Regions from separate parts of the Acinetobacter sp. C32I genome, predicted to be linked through region 2. Evidence: predicted binding sites of a transcription regulator. Region 2 holds the regulator's gene; the other holds the start of a gene.
The links. The regulator PhoB, encoded in region 2, activates phosphate uptake and scavenging genes when phosphate is short. The targets are predictions, from matches to a motif close to TGTCATNAANCTGTCATAA.
Positions count from the first base shown of each region.

Region 1: NDN13_RS04120 (porin) is a predicted target of PhoB. The motif match lies at 5,039-5,057, and genes of this name have one in related genera.

Region 1 covers NZ_CP098480.1:863,563-871,922, reverse strand. The annotation lists gene NDN13_RS04155 (BLUF domain-containing protein) at 1-113, shown strand, start outside; gene NDN13_RS04150 (DMT family transporter) at 306-623, shown strand; gene NDN13_RS04145 (lysozyme) at 927-1,514, opposite strand; partial or broken gene NDN13_RS04140 (hypothetical protein) at 2,502-2,956, opposite strand; gene NDN13_RS04135 (hypothetical protein) at 3,049-3,330, opposite strand; gene NDN13_RS04130 (YARHG domain-containing protein) at 4,165-4,434, shown strand; gene NDN13_RS04125 (HIT family protein) at 4,529-4,942, shown strand; gene NDN13_RS04120 (porin) at 5,196-6,299, shown strand; gene NDN13_RS04115 (LysR family transcriptional regulator) at 6,408-7,286, opposite strand; gene speB (agmatinase) at 7,433-8,360, shown strand, end outside.
Region 2 covers NZ_CP098480.1:2,911,565-2,919,924, reverse strand. The annotation lists gene NDN13_RS13935 (LysR family transcriptional regulator) at 1-695, opposite strand, end outside; gene NDN13_RS13930 (PACE efflux transporter) at 790-1,242, shown strand; gene NDN13_RS13925 (DUF2147 domain-containing protein) at 1,316-1,783, opposite strand; gene phoR (phosphate regulon sensor histidine kinase PhoR) at 1,893-3,251, opposite strand; gene phoB (phosphate regulon transcriptional regulator PhoB) at 3,261-3,971, opposite strand; gene NDN13_RS13910 (TetR/AcrR family transcriptional regulator) at 4,223-4,900, opposite strand; gene NDN13_RS13905 (SDR family NAD(P)-dependent oxidoreductase) at 5,201-6,028, shown strand; gene NDN13_RS13900 (MATE family efflux transporter) at 6,091-7,458, opposite strand; gene NDN13_RS13895 (pyridoxal phosphate-dependent aminotransferase) at 7,556-8,360, opposite strand, start outside.

The sequences.
Region 1 (8,360 bases), 2.0 Mb from region 2:
AATATCATTTAGAAGAGTTTAACCCTTATTTGTTAACGGCCGAAACCGTTGAGAAATTCGTTTCTGTTCTAGCTGGAGAGCCTGAATATGATGTACAAGCATATGTTTCATAACTAAAGTGGCTTTTCTTTTACACTCAAGGTATCTGCCCTTTTAGATACCTTTTTACCAATCGGAATAAAATTTAACAAAAATAAATTGAAGTTATCTTCTGGCAATGTTTATATAGCTTACGAAGAGGACGACCTCTTTATTCAATTTTCAAGCTTTAGGACGACCTAAAATATTAATAATGAGGTGTCGAAATGGCTTGGGCATATCTAATTTTAGCTGGTATTTTTGAAATTGTATGGGCATATTCAATGAAAATGTCTGACGGTTTTACCAGGCTCACCCCTAGCATCATTACCATTGTATTCATGATTTTGAGTTTCGGTTTACTGGCTGTCGCTATGAAGACCTTGCCTTTAGGCACTGCTTATACGATTTGGGTCGGAATCGGAGCTGTTGGTGCCTTTCTGATTGGAATATTCTTTTTACATGAACCTATGGGTTTTTTACGCCTATTAGCTGCTGCATCTATCGTATTCGGTGTGGTATTAATGAAAGTGACAACACCCTAGTTTTCAATTGTATAAGGCCCTCAATTGAGGGCTTTATACTACAGAATTCAATTCTAATTTTTATTCATTTTAATAGATATAAAATAAGCAATAGCCAAATTAGAAAACCAACTGTAAGAATGGTGCTGTTGTATCAAATTTAGGATTCCTATCTGCGGGATTACATAGATTTAAGGCAGTAATAAATGCAGAAGCACATTTAGAACAAGCCCCTAATCCGATGGTACGCCAAATTTCATAAACCCTAGCTGGTATTTCGAACCCAAAACATTCTTCAAATATCTATTCTTGGTTTATATGGCCTTAACCTCTTTTTAGAAACAACTTTCTCTCAGCCTCCCGACGGCGAACTAATCCTTTTAAGACCTTACCACCACCTTTATTCCAAACCAAAAACTGGTCTGCCGCATCTTGGTAAGCTAGTGCATTCAAATACTTTAGCAATGTCGAATTTTTGAAAGCATTGCTGCCGATGTTGTATGCTAATGAAACCAGAGCATCGAATTGATTCTGAGAAAGTGGAACAGTGACAGCTTCATTTACAGCCTTTTGAAAGTACTTTAAATCATGTTGAAAAAAAGACTTTGCTTGCTCTGATGTACAATAATCCCCTTGCTTAACTCGAACACCCGTTGGATAAACTGTGGTGCCAAATCCAATAGACCACACACCAACGCTATCGTCATAGGCATGTAGCTTTAAATCCTCAAAGCTTGTAATAAGATTGATACCATGAGCACTTATAGACATTTCAAAATCAAAGGCTGCACCTAACATATCGCCGGTATCATAAGCCGTTGCAACATTCATTTGCTTATCTTTAGCATCATTCCATTTTTGAGGGTGCCTAACATCAATGTGCTTGCGGAAATAATCCAAGATAGTCTTCATGATTCCTCACCTACCATTTTCACATCATTCGATCTAACCAAATAAATCCACAATATCATTCATAAAGATTGAAAACCGTATATTAACGCTAAATATATCAAAGCACTGACAATCCTTAACGTTCAACATTTGCATTACATCATCTCTAACCAATCAATCAAAACCTATTGAATGTAACAATATGCTGAATAATCACAATGTCTCTTTAATCGACATTTATCAAAGCCTACCAATTAATCTTCATTCAATTGCCTTCAGCCAACATACTAGCTAAAATTACGCTTGCAGGAGCGAGGACTTCCCGATGGATGTATTCATACTTCACAGGGTTCCTGCCGTTGGGCCAATTTTAACCGGGTCTGCTTCCGCAAAGGTAACGCCTTGGGAAGCCTAAAGAACGAAGGACGCCGCCCCTAACAGTTTCCTTTGAAGCTGAGTAGGATAAAAGAATCATGGTCACAGTGAAGTCTTTATTAAGAGCCCAAACTATGGGCTTTTATTTTGTAATCCTTAATAATTTTGCTTTATCATTCAATTTGAGGCAACAGACTCGCCCTTGTAGCTCCACTTTCCATACTTTAAGCTGCATAGTAAATTCAGGGTTATATACAATTAAAAAGCCCACTCGATGAGTGGGCTTCCCCTTAATTCTTTTTGCGCTGAATGAAGGTTATTGTTGTTTAGTTATTGTCAAACAACATGGCAAATATAGATAAAAGTGTGACGCAAATCAACAAAATTATGCTTATTTTGATTAAATTTTAAAGATCAACTAAATAATGATGAGCTGTAGAGTATCAGAACATCGTATCGACAAAAGCTTATTTCTTCTTGCTGAACTTGGCTATAAGCGCGAAAATAAAAAATATAGACAAAATGATAAAAACAATGTTCATATAAAAATTCTAATTAAAATAAAGTATTATCTATCATAAGCGATAAAACTGAAAAATCCCACCTTTCGATGAGCATTTAAACGAACTGAATTTATTCTCCAACTGGAACTGATAATTTAAGCTGATTATTCTTTTGCTCTAAAGGCATATGATTTTGCTGGGTAATTATAATCTCGGTCTGAAATGACGCCTCTATTTCGAGCCTTCTGCAATGAATTTAATTGTTGCTCATATTCATACGCATTTAAAGCACGAGTATCATTGTTTTTTAGAAGATATTGAGATCGTTCAAATGGGCTCATATTAGATGTATTTGACCGAGTTTCATACATCTTCGCCGCATTTACATCATGCTGATTTAGACGATCTTGTTCTTGTTGCTTTGCTGACTCAAAGAAATCAACATGTTCACGACTTTTGATTTCATATTCGGGTGTGTCATTTTTTTAAGATTAAAAGTGATGGAGGCTTATTAAACAAATCATCAGCACTATACACAGAAACAGTCACAACTGAATTTATTAGAAATATTAATATTTTTTTCATTAAGTATACTCAATATAAAATAAAGAAAGACAAGGATATATTTTATAATTTCTACACAATTCTTTCAAATTTAAACACTAAAGACCAAATCATCAAGAATCTTGTCGGTAAGTAATTTTATCCATTCTATTGGTACAATACTTATATTTCTCTTCTTTATTTTCAATACCGACCGTATGAACACATGAACAAAAAAGTAGTACTTTGTTATGCTCAATGCTGCTTGGTACATCTACCCCATAACATTTACTGTCAATTTCGCTTAGTCGGGGAGCCATAATCCATTTACCTGAGTAAAGGGGATAGCCGAGTCCCCCTATAACAATAATGATCAAGATAAGGATGGGAAGGTTGCTTTTAATATATTTCAGCATTTTTCATATTCTTGTTAAAAAGCTTAAATTTCAATGGCGCTTAGGTAATAAATTAGAAATTTAATTTATAAAACCAAATAAATATCAATTAATTATATTTAAATCTCAGACACATCGCAATCAAAAGATTAGGATTACTTCCAATGCAAGTCCAGTATTCACTATAATAGCGGTGCAGGAGCAAGGACTTCCCGATGGTTGTGTTGATACTTCACAGGGTTCCTGCCGTTGGGTCAGTAATTTTACTCCCATTGACACAAGCGGTAATTAACAATTATTTAAATTGATTAAGATAAGCCCGTAGTCAATCGAAAGAACGAAGGACGCCACCCCAAAGGCTCACTATTTAGTTTAGTGAGCCTTTATTTTTTAATCCGCGTTGACTCTTATTCATTCTAAATATTTTGAATAAAGCATTCACGATCCAATTTTTATGATTTCAAATCCATTTACAATCTTCATTGTTTATTCTGCAATTGAACTAATACAATCTCAAATATCATTTACATTTTATTTTGTTAAAACGTATATGGCAGTAATCAATATATAAATAAACCTTTAAAAAGAGCGAAATACCATAAAACAAGCAATTTAATGCACAATAAAAATCATCTTAATCAGTTGTTTTATATAAAATTACAACAAAGTTCTTGATATATAAGGCTTTTCCATATTATAAGGATAAATTATGGAGTAAACTTACACTCGTACCATACAGTTTCATTGAAATTTCATTAATAAACCTTATATTGGTATATGCGTAGCGATCAAGCGCCATATGGATCTAACTTCATACAGCATTGATTTATACTTTTTTGATTAGAGGAACACCTCATGAATAAGTTAATGGTTGCGGTTTTTGCTGGCTTAATTACCCTAACAGGTTTTAGTGTACAAGCTGCAACACCAGAACAAGAATGTAAAAAGTTACAGGATGACTCGAACCTGATCTATGCATCTAAAGGATTCTGTTTTAAAGACGCTGATGCTAAAGCGAAGTTTGGTAACGAAAATTGCCATACGACTAAGCCAAAGTTTTCTGATAAAGAACAACAACGTCTTGATGAAATCAAAGCTCGTCAAAAAGAGCTTAACTGCAAATAAGCAACCAAATATCGTGTTTTAAACGCGTCAATTCACTCTCGAATCAGAGAGTGAATTCAATTATTGAAAAATAAGCCTATCTAAAGGATGAATCATGGCATACGATGACCAAAATATTTTTGCACGAATCCTACGTGGTGAATTACCTGCAATCAAAATCTATGAAGACGATCAGGTTCTCGCTTTTATGGATATCATGCCCCAAGCAGATGGTCATGCTTTAGTGATTCCAAAGAGTCCAGCTGTTACCTTATTGGACCTCCCTGCCGATGCAGCTGCATATACCATTCAAATCGTGCAGAAAATTGCCAAGGCAATGGAAACTGCTTTAGATGCCAAAGGTATCGTCCTTATGCAGCTTTCAGGTGTAGCAGCGGGACAAACCGTCCCTCATGTGCATTTCCATCTAATTCCAAGTTCAGTACATGAACTTGGTCGTCATGCCGCAAAAATGGGTGATCAAGACAAAATTACAGCGCTCGCTGAAAAAATCAAAGCTGCACTTTAAGCACTGATTTTTATAAAAACGGAGTGATTACTCCGTTTTTTTGTTTTCTAATTATATAAAAAACAAGAAGAAATATAATTATTACTAAATATGAATCGTCATCAAACTGTCATTTTTCTTTCACTTCTCTGTCACAAAGTTTACCGATACTGCATACAAGTCAGTGAGCTATGTAACTTTATGTACATAAGCAAGCTTATAACAGTAACTAAGGCATCAGCCATTTACAAAAAAGTGTTTTGGAGAAATCTCAATGAAAAAATTGCTTCTTGCTGCTACTGTAGCAACTTTAGCCATGAATGCAGCACAAGCAGCACCAACATTGTATGGTAAGCTCAATGTGACTTTAGATCAAATCGATAAAAATGGCTTTAAAGATGAAAGCGTAACAAAAGTAAACTCTAACGCTTCTCGTATTGGTGTGAAAGGTGAAGAAAAACTGACTGATAACCTTTCTGCAGTTTACTTGATCGAATGGCAAATTAGTGCAGATGGTGACGGTGATGTATTCAGTAACCGTAACCGTTATGTCGGTATTAAATCTGATGGTATCGGTACTTTAAAAGTAGGTCAGTTCGATTCTTACTTTAAAAATGCTGCGGGTAACAACCAAGATATTTTCAACGACCACAATGAACTGGATATGACTAAAGTTTTAGTGGGTGAAGATCGTTTAAAGAACGTGATTGGCTTTGAAACAGATAAAAAATTACTTGGCGGTCTAGCATTCAACATCATGTTCCAACAAGGTGAAGAATCATCAGCTGTTAAAAATAATGCAAAAGGCCAAAAAGGCAGCCGTGATGGTTTTGGTGATGGTGTTTCTACCTCTCTTACTTATGAAAATAAAGATTGGGGCTTAGCAGCAGCTGTTGCAGGTAACTTTGGCGTCGCTTCTAAATATAATGCTTATAGTGACTTAAGCGGTGATAATAGCGTTTATTCAGATGCCATCCGTGTAACAGGTTCTTTGGATTTAACGCCTGCAGGTGTTGATGGTCTAGTGTTTGGTGCATTATGGCAAACAGCTCAACCAACAGATGACACTGTTGCGGTAACAAGCGGTACTCCAGCTGTTGTAACATCTTATAAAGGCTTGCAAGAAGATGCTTATGGCGTAACAGCTGCATACGTAATCCCTTCTACTCCTGTGAAGTTAAAAGCAGAATATATCTCTTCTACAACTGAAGTGAATGGTCGTGAAGATCGTAAACAAGATCTTTACGGTGTAGGTGCTGATTATCAAATCAACAAACAAACACGTTTCTACGGTGTTGTAGGTCAACAAAAACGTGATTGGTTAGTGAAAGATGATAAGAAAACAACCATCGGTTTTGGTATGGAATATAACTTCTAATTTGAAGCTACTTCCTATCTTATAAGAAAAAGGGCGATCTTGATCAGCCCTTTTTCTTTTTGTATTGCACTCACAATACTTCGATATTTCTTAACTCGGAAGCTCCCATCAAAAAAAGTCTTTGATAATTTTACGGAAACTCTGAATAACAGGCTCTTTGGTTCTGCCTCGTCTAAAAATAAGCGAAAATGGTGCTGTATAGCCAAATGTTGCTGGAAGTAACACTTTTAAGCGTTGCTGTTCCACCCAATATTGGGCAAAATGCTCTGGTAAATAACCAATATATTGTCCTGATAAAATAAGCACTAATTGTGCTTCCATCGAATCAACTGTAGCAAAAGAATGCTTAAATCCTTGTTTGGCCAATTCGGTATGACTCCAATAACCACGACTGACCATTTTTTCACGCCGAATAATTTCTGCCGTTAGACCTTGCTGCTTATATAAACGATGTGTGTCACTGCAAAACAACCACTGCTGTTCTTTGTGCAAGGCTTGATACATCACGCCATTCATCTTTAGAAAAAAAGATCCAATCGCAACATCAAAACGATTTTCCAAAATCCCCATCTGCAACTCATAGGGAGGTTGCACCTGCAATTTAATATAAACATTTGGATTCTGTTCTGAAAACTGTTGGATGATTTGATCTAAAGGGATATTTCGATCTGTCACCATCGAATCCAGCATCCCTATTTTAATGGTACCCGTCAGTTCGCCTTTGATCTGAGCAGTATGTCTGGAAAAATTTTCTAACTCATTGAGTATGCGCTTGGCTTCCTGAAAAAACATTTCACCTTTTTGAGTTAATGCAAAACCACCACGTCCACGTTCACATAATTTGAAACCGACCATATGCTCCAATTGATTCATATAGGTACTGATGGCCGAGGTTGATAGGTTGAGCTCTTGCTGGGCATTGGCAAACCCTTGATTCTTTACAATACTGACAAAAATTCGAACTAACTTGATATCCATATGCGTCATGGCTTTTATCTCAATTTTCCCTCTGCCTCACTTCATCTTAAAACATTCTTGTAAAACTTAGTTTAGAAAAATCAAAACTAAGTTTTTAAAAAATAGGATTTAACCCTGTTCCGAGCTGATCAATAAATAAGAAAAAGGAGAAGCAAATGAACAAACGCTTAAATCAACCGCTCGGTGGTAATGAAATGCCGCGTTTTGGTGGCATTGCCTCCATGTTACGACTACCAGTTGTCGATAATGATGCAGGTTTGGCCGAACTGGATGCGGCTTTTATTGGGATTCCTCTAGATATTGGTACATCATTACGCTCAGGCACGCGTTTTGGCCCGCGGCAAATTCGTGCCGAATCGGTCATGATTCGCCCATATAACATGGCAACAGGCGCAGCACCCTTTGATTCACTCAATGTGGCTGATATTGGTGATGTCCCGATCAACACCTTTAATTTGACAGAAGCAGTGCGCATTATCGAAGAACATTATGATCGCGTACTGGCTCATCCGATTATTCCGCTCACGATTGGTGGTGATCACACGCTGACCCTTCCAATCCTGCGTGCGATCCATAAAAAACATGGGCCTGTTGGTTTGGTTCATATCGATGCGCATGCAGACGTCAATGATGAGATGTTTGGTGAAAAAGTTGCACATGGCACCACCTTTCGACGTGCTGCTGAAGAAGGACTACTTGATTGTCAGCGCGTTGTACAAATTGGTTTACGGGCTCAAGGCTATAGTGCAGATGACTTCAATTGGAGTCGGCGACAAGGCTTTCGCGTGGTTCAAGCTGAAGAATGCTGGCATAAATCACTCGCTCCCTTAATGCAGGAAGTAAGAGCACAAGTTGCTGGCGGGCCTGTGTATTTATCCTTTGATATTGATGGTATTGATCCTGCTTGGGCGCCAGGTACAGGAACCCCTGAAATTGGTGGTTTGACCACGATTCAAGCCATGGAAATTATCCGCGGCTGTCAGGGTCTAGATCTGATCGGCTGTGATTTGGTTGAAGTCTCACCGCCTTATGACACCACAGGCAATACCTCATTGCTTGGTGCGAATCTGCTGTATGAAATGT
Region 2 (8,360 bases):
TGTTCCACCATATCAATGGCCATGGATAAATTGTCGCTATACCAATAAGAATCCGAGACCAATACTCGACTGTCAGGTAATGGATAATGCCTGCTAGCTACAATAATCTGTCTGAGTTCAGATAACATGGTGAGTTCATTTTTATTATGCGCTTTGAGCTGTTGTGCATCTTGAGGTGAAACCGCAGCAACAAATTGTTCCATGCCCAGCAAACGGAAGCGTTCATTGTTATCGAGTTGTGATGAGCTATAGGCGATATAGAGATCAATTTCGTTATTGTGTAGCCGTGTTTTGAGCTCTTGTTGTGGTGCACTGACGATTTCAATATTTAACAAGGGATAGCGTTGAATCAACTGTTCAATCCCTGCCAATAAAAACTTTTGATTCACATCTGCGGCGATACCAATACAGAGGCTAGTCTCGAGTCCCGTTGAAAGTTCAGTCAGATGCAGGTCGAGCTGACCTAATTTGGTCACAATCAGTCGGGCATGTGGTTCGATTGAAAGTGCGACTTCTGTCGGGGCGAGATGATTTTTACTACGTTCAAATAGTTTTAAATTTAACTCTGCTTCAAGATTGGCAATCGCCATACTAACTGCGGACGGCACTCGATTTAGGGCGCGCGCCGCTGCGGAAAAATTACCACGATCAATAATTTCCAGAATCAGTTCAAGCTGCTCACGACTGAGTTTCATGGCAATTTCCTTGTCAGTAAATCTGATGACGATTGACTTTTTTTATCAAATTTAAAGCGTAAAATCCACCCATTATTGATTTTAAGGTGTGGTCATGCAAGGAACCAAGAGAAGAGTCACTTATGTGTTTTTCTATGAAGTTTTTAGCTTTTTTATCTGTGCAATGGTGCTGGCAGTGCTTTCAGGTACCACCATCAGCCATACAGGGCCTTTATCGATCTTGATTGCGGTAATTGCAGTGACGGTGAATTTCTTTTATAACGCTGTGTTTGAGATGTGGGAAAAGAAGCAGACATCAAAAAAACGTACGGTACTCAGACGTGTGGCACATGCCATTGGCTTTCAAATTGTGTTGGTGATGATTTTGATTCCCTTGATTGCCTGGTGGATGCAGATCAGTTTAGTCAAAGCCTTCTTGCTCGATTTTAGTTTAATGGTGCTGATTCCATGTTATACCTTTGTTTATAATTACTTTTTTGATCATATTTTTGGGTTGCCTAGTCATTTGCTTGAGCCAGCAGCGATGAGTGCCAAAACCAGCTCTTAATTGGCAGTCTTATGCTTAAATTTATAAAAAAGAGTGCATTTTATGCACTCTTTTTTATGTGAAATTTAAATTATTAAAGTCGAATCCAAGTCATATTACGGAAACTATTATTGCTTGGATTTTTGGCATTGATACTCAACATTTTGCCTGTTTTGCTGAGGCGTCCATTCAGGTTGTATTTGTGACCATCATAAGGATTGAGCCAAACACCTTGTCCAAATTCTTCATTTTGACTCAACATCTTTAGACCAGTTAGCACTTCCATACCGATAATCTGCTGGTTTTTTAAAGTACCTGTACATGCTGTACATAAGGTCGGTGCAGCCTCCTTGGCAGAAGGATACATTTTGACAATCACCGCACTGTATTGCTCGGTCGCAGAATGTTTGCGAATGACGATATCAGACAGATACGAGCCCGTACGCTCATCCACGACTTTCCACGTCCCAATCAGCGGATCTGTTGGAGCAGCATGAATTGCCAAAGGGGTATTGAGTCCAAGTAAGAGAATACAAGCACGAAGAAAAGGGGTATTGAGCATGAGGAATACATCGAGAAATATAAATAATGAAATGAAACAACAATTTATTATATTATTTTAGTGGAATGATCACATCATATTTAAGGGAACTTAGCAGTTCCCTTCAGGTTTAAATCATGCGGTATAAGCGTTCTTTCGGGAACACCGCAGTAAAGGTCGAACCTTCATTTTCTTTAGAGGTAATTTCCAAGTGCGCACCGTGTTGCATCAACACGTGTTTCACAATCGCAAGCCCTAATCCTGTTCCACCTGTTTGACGGCTACGTGCGCTATCGACACGGTAGAAACGTTCTGTTAGACGCGGCAAATGTTTTGGGTTAATCCCGATGCCATTATCCTGTACGGTAAAGTACGCATGATCGCCATCTTCATGCCAGCCAATGGTGATGATGCCACCTGCAGGCGTGTATTTAATCGCATTGGTAATTAAATTACTGAATGCACTGGCAATTTCGATATCAGAACCAATCAGGTCGCAATGGCTATCAATATCCAGATTGAGGGTATGACCATAATCGAGATTGTAGGCACGGGCATCATCAAAGATTTGGTTCATCAGATTGGCCATATCAATAATCTGATTCTTTGCGACTTTCTTATTATTTTCTAAATTTGATAATAATAAGAGGTCATTGACCAAGGCATTCATCCGTTTGGTCTGAGATTGCATCTGGGTGAAAGCACGTTTCCAACGCGGGGTAATATCATCTTGATCGGTAAAGGTTTCGATATAGCCACTGAGCACGGTCAATGGTGTGCGTAACTCATGTGAAATATTATCGACAAAGTCTTTACGCATTTGTTCCAGATTATGCACCCGTGTGGTGTCATACGCGACCAGCAGACGGCTTTCTCCACCAAAACGGGTGAGTTTGACCTGTACATAACGTTCTTCATCCATCTGCGCCTGTAAACGGATACCATCAGGAGATTGATGGCTATGGTTGAAATATTCAATAAAATTGGGTTGGCGCAGAATCGACAATAAGTTGCGGCCACGATCCAAAGGGCTAATCCCTAACAGTTTCTCAGCGGCAGGATTCCACCATTCGATTTGATGTTGATCATCAATTAAAACCACCGCTTCGGCCAATGCCACCAGAGAGGATTGCGCCCGATCAATCAATCCGACCATCTCCGCTTGAACAATGCGTTCTTGACGTTGTGCACGGTAAACATTGAACAGCAAAGCGCCCCAAATCCCGTTCAGATTGGGTGGGACATCATAAGGGCGATTGGAAATCCATTCATTGACCAGATAAAGCGAGCGTAGCTGTAGGAAAAAAAACAGCACGAAGGCAATAAAAATACAGCTCCAGAAGTAACCCACCCCGAATCCGACTAAGCTTGCAATCAATAAGAAAAAAAGTAACAGTCTTAAATCTTGTTTTGCAAAGGTCCATAAACTGCTGTAGCGAAAACGTTGGTGTTCACGTGCCAGTTCAGGGACGGGGTAAGGCTCATACATAAAGGATTTTTAACCTACTGCTAAATCTGCTCGTGTCGAAAAACGGTAACCTGTGCCACGAACGGTTTGTACAAAACGGTCGACACCAAAAGGCTCTAACACTTTGCGTAAACGACGGATATGCACATCAATGGTACGGTCTTCAATATAGACATTGCCACCCCAGACCTGATCTAGGAGTTGAGCACGGGTATAGGCGCGCTCAGGATGGGTCATGAAGAAGGCCAATAAACGATATTCGGTTGGGCCCATATCTAAAATACTGTTGCCGAAACTCACGCGCTGGCTGACAGGATCAAGTAATAAACCATTGGCATCAATCACTTTCTCACCGCTCAATGCATTGGCACGACGTAATACCGCTTTGATACGAGAGACCAGTTCACGGGTTGAAAATGGCTTGGTCATGTAATCATCGGCACCTGCGTCCAGACCTTGTACTTTGTGGTCTTCTTCACCACGTGCAGTTAGCATGATCACAGGAATCTCGGCCAAATTTTCATCGCGTTTGAGGCGACGGCATAAATCCACACCGCTCACGCCACCCGGTAGCATCCAATCCAGCAAAATAAGCGCAGGACGCTGATCAACGATAATCTGATGCGCTTGTTTGGCATCCTCAGCTTGTAAACATTGGAAGCCTGCCATATCCAAAGAGGTATGGATCATTTCGCGGATCGGTAGCTCATCATCGACAATTAAAATATAGTCATCTTTCACAGCGCAATACCCTTAAAATCTGTAACGGTTTAACCGTTTTGTTGTTATGACAGGCTTATTACAAAGATTAATTATGACAATATCATTGCAAAAGAATTAATAAAGTCGAATTTAGCAATAAATTGTGACAAGCATGGGGCAGAGTCGTGACGGATTGATGACAATTTGCCTAGCAATAAAGCAAATGAATTCATTTGCTTAACTTAACTGTAGTTTAACAGCTTTGTGTGTCACAAAACTGTAAAACGATTTTAATTTTTTTGCGAGGTGGTTTCGATAAAAGACAAAAAGACAGCACAGCAGGCGGACAAAACATCTTCCAGAGGCTGTTTGAAGCCTTCCGAGACCCAACGAATAATAATATGGGTGACATAACCATTTAGGCCAGTTGCCATCAACGAGACTTCTTCAGTGCTATGTGGGGCATTGGGCATGGTGATCATCACGAAGCCCTGAATAATGCGATCGAATTGGGTCAGCGTTTCTTGAATGGTGGCTTGATTATGTAAATCCTGCACCAGCATGGCATCAATATAAATAATCCGTGCCATACGAGGATCATCTTTAATCGCGCTCAATAACGCTGACAAACCTGCAGTCACCATATTCTTGGGTTCAGGTGCTGCCATGAGGACAGCTTGGGTTAAGCAGGTTTGCATTTTTTCAATCATTTTTAAGAATACGGTTTGAAATAGTTCTTCACTTTTCTTAAATGATTCATAAAAATAGCGTTCAGTCAGCTTGGCTTCATTACAGACATCTTTGACCGTGACTGAGAAAAAGCCTTGTGTGCCGTAGGTTGCAATACCTGCTTCAATCAATTTTTCACGACGTGCTTCTTTGCGCTCGGTTAAAGACAGACCTTTAAATTGTCGTTCTTTCGCTTCTGTATTTTTTTTCTTGCTTGTCGCTTGATCTTGAGTTGCCATTGAAAAAACCGTTCCCTAAAAAGTCTTTAAACCGCGTGTCTAATATATGCATTTCAACTATGTTGTGCTGACTAGCATAACCAAATTTTGAAAATATGCCTTGTCTCTTTTAAACATCATCAGTCATGAAATGTAAATAGGCCTATTATGACATGTAGGATGTTGGTTATTGCCATTTGTCTTAAAGCTAGAGTGTACTATATTGACAACACGTATTGTCAAAATTATATTGGTTACAGGTTAAACAGCACATGGTCTGAGCGAATATGTGCGTATCATTCGCAGTACAAAGGATAGGCAATGAAAAATTTTAAAAATAAAGTCGCAGCGATCACCGGTGCAGGTTCTGGGATTGGACAACAATTGGCCGTTTTATTGGCGAAACAAGGCTGTCATTTATCGTTGAGTGATATCAATGACAAAGGTCTGGCACAAACCGTTGAATTGGTGAAGCAGTATCCTGTAACAGTGACCACCAAAGTACTCGATGTTTCAAACCGTGATGCGGTGAAACAGTGGGCACAAGAGACGGTACAGGATCATGGCTCAGTCAATTTGATCTTCAATAACGCAGGCGTAGCACTTGGCTCAACTGTCGAAGGCGCAAGCTATGAAGATTTAGAATGGATCGTTGGGATTAATTTCTGGGGTGTGGTCTATGGCACCAAAGAATTCCTGCCATTCATTAAACAAACCAAAGATGGGCATATCATCAACATCTCCAGTATTTTTGGTTTAACCTCGCAACCAACGCAATCGGCGTATAACGCAACTAAATTTGCGGTACGCGGTTTTACTGAATCACTGCGCCAAGAGCTAGATATTGAGAAGGGCGGTGTCAGCTCACTCTGCGTACATCCGGGCGGGATTCGTACCAATATCGCCAAAGCAGCGAAAATGAATGACAGTTTGAAGAGCTTGGGCATGGACCCGAACAAATCAATCAAGCAATTTGACAAGTTCCTACGTACCCCACCAGAAGAAGCCGCTCGTCAAATTTTAAATGCAGTATTGAAAGATAAACGCCGTTTATTGATTGGTACCGATGCGCGTATTGTGGATTCGTTCCAACGTTTATTCCCGACGGGTTATCAACGTATTGCAGCGCTTGCAACCAAGATGATGTAAGTTATCAGCATAAAAAAGCCATTCCTTGTGAATGGCTTTTTTATTTGCATAAGAAGATGATTTTAGATCAGTACCTTAATCTTGGTCTTTTTCCAAAAGAATTGATAATAAAAGGCTTGGAACAGACATAGACAGACAAAGGACAGTGCATAGGCAATCCAAATGCCTGTTAAGCCCCACAATGAGCTAAACCAATACGCGCATGGCACTTCGATCAGAACAATTGTGAAAATATTGATGAGCATTGGGATATTGACCGCACCACTGGCACGCATAATCGATGCAAAAATAGCACTGGCACCAAAGAACAGAATCGACCACAGCACAATAAATAACAGTTGTTGACCCAGTTCAATCACACTGTGATCGGTAATAAACAGCGCCATCAGATATTTTGAGAACAAATAAGCCAAGGCAATTAAACTACCGGTAAATAAGAAATTCATACCTAAAGCGGTACGGGTGACTTTGGCCAGTAAATCAGGTTTACCTGCACCAATCGCTTGTGCAGCAAAAATCGAAGCGGCAATCGAAATTGACAAGGCTGGAAATTGAATGTAGTTCAGTACCTGATTGACTGCGCCGTAAGCAGCGGTGGCATGTGCACCATAATGGTTAATCAAGCCAATAATCACCAGACCCGCTAAGGAGGTGGTGACCATCTGAATCCCTGTTGGAATTCCGAGTTTTAAAATTAATTTACTCAGTTCTGCATCATGGCGAATATGTTGCAGCAATAGACCATCAATTTTCAGTGGATGGTTTTTATAATTTAGATAAATTGCTAAAAAAATCAGCACCGCGGCATAACCGATAATGGTTGCAATCGCAGGGGCAACAATACCTAACGCTGGAAAACCAAAATAACCTTTCAGTAAAACGGGGGTTACGCCCAAACCAATCAAGCTGGTGAGACTCAGGGCAATCAGTGGCGTCACACTATCACCGACACCCCGCAAGATTGAGGTATAAATAATATAGACGAACAGTAAGGGACTGCCCACCAACATCCATTGTACATAAGGCAAGGACAGGTGCATCACTTTAGGATCGGTACCCAGCAACTCCAAAATATGTTTGGCGAAGATCAGGCCCAAGACTGCAATAATGCTGCCGCCGATCAAGGTCATAAATACAGTGGAACCAATCACTGAGCGAACTTTTTCTAGATTCTGCGCACCCCATGCCTGTCCAATCAGCACCGTGGAGCCTGCAGAAATTCCAATTACAAAAGCCAGTAAAAAGAACAGGATGGGGAAGAATACCGAGACTGCGGCAATTGCATTGACTCCCATCATTTGACCGACAAAGATGGTATTAATGGTTCCCGACAGGTTTTGCAAAATATTGGTGGCAATCAACGGCACCAGAAACACAAAAAAGGTTTTCCAGAGATTCGGCTGCATGACCAAGGGTTGGCGTGGTGTCATTCAATTTCCTTCACGCTTCATCCTGAAACGATTGTATTTTTGTCAACATAACATTTTCAGTTGTGTTGAAGATGAGGGTTCAGTTTCTTTTTGTTGATCAACATTGTACGAGGATTTCACCTGCGCGTTGCAGTGTTTGATCGGTTTTGGCAAAACAGAAACGAATCAGGCGTAATGAGGCTGGTGCTTGTTGATAGAACACCGAAATTGGAATGGCCACAATTTTATGTTGCTCCGCAAGAAATTGGCACATCTCGACATCATTAAGATCAGGACGAATGTTGCTGTAATCCAGATTTTGGAAATAGGTGCCTTGAGATGGAATGAAGTCGAAACGTGAATCTTGAATTTGGGCGTTGAACAGATCACGTTTCGCCTGATAAAAACTAGGCAATTCTTGAATATGCTCAGGGTGTTGTTGCATATAGTTGGCTAGTGCAATCTGGCACGGGGTGGTGCCACAGAAATTGGCAAATTGATAGATTTGGCGGAACAGGCGCATGAGTTGTGGCGCAGCAACACAATAGCCGGTTTTCCAGCCTGTGACATGATAGGTTTTGCCGAAAGAACCAATCACAAAGCTGCGTTCACGCAATTCTGGAAATTGCAGTGCGCTATGGTGTTTTTGCCCATCAAAAATCAGATGTTCATAGACTTCATCGGAGAGCACTACGATATTTTTATCTTGAATCAGCTCAATTAACTGTCGCCAATCCTGTTCTGACCAAATTGCCCCTGTTGGATTGTGTGGGGTGTTGACAATAATCATGCGAGTGTTGGCATTGATACTGTCTTTGACCTTTTGCCAATTCACCTGAAAGCTGGGTGCATCTAAATGGATATGCACTGATTTTCCACCTGCCAACTGAACCGCAGGGGCATAGCTGTCATAGCTTGGATCG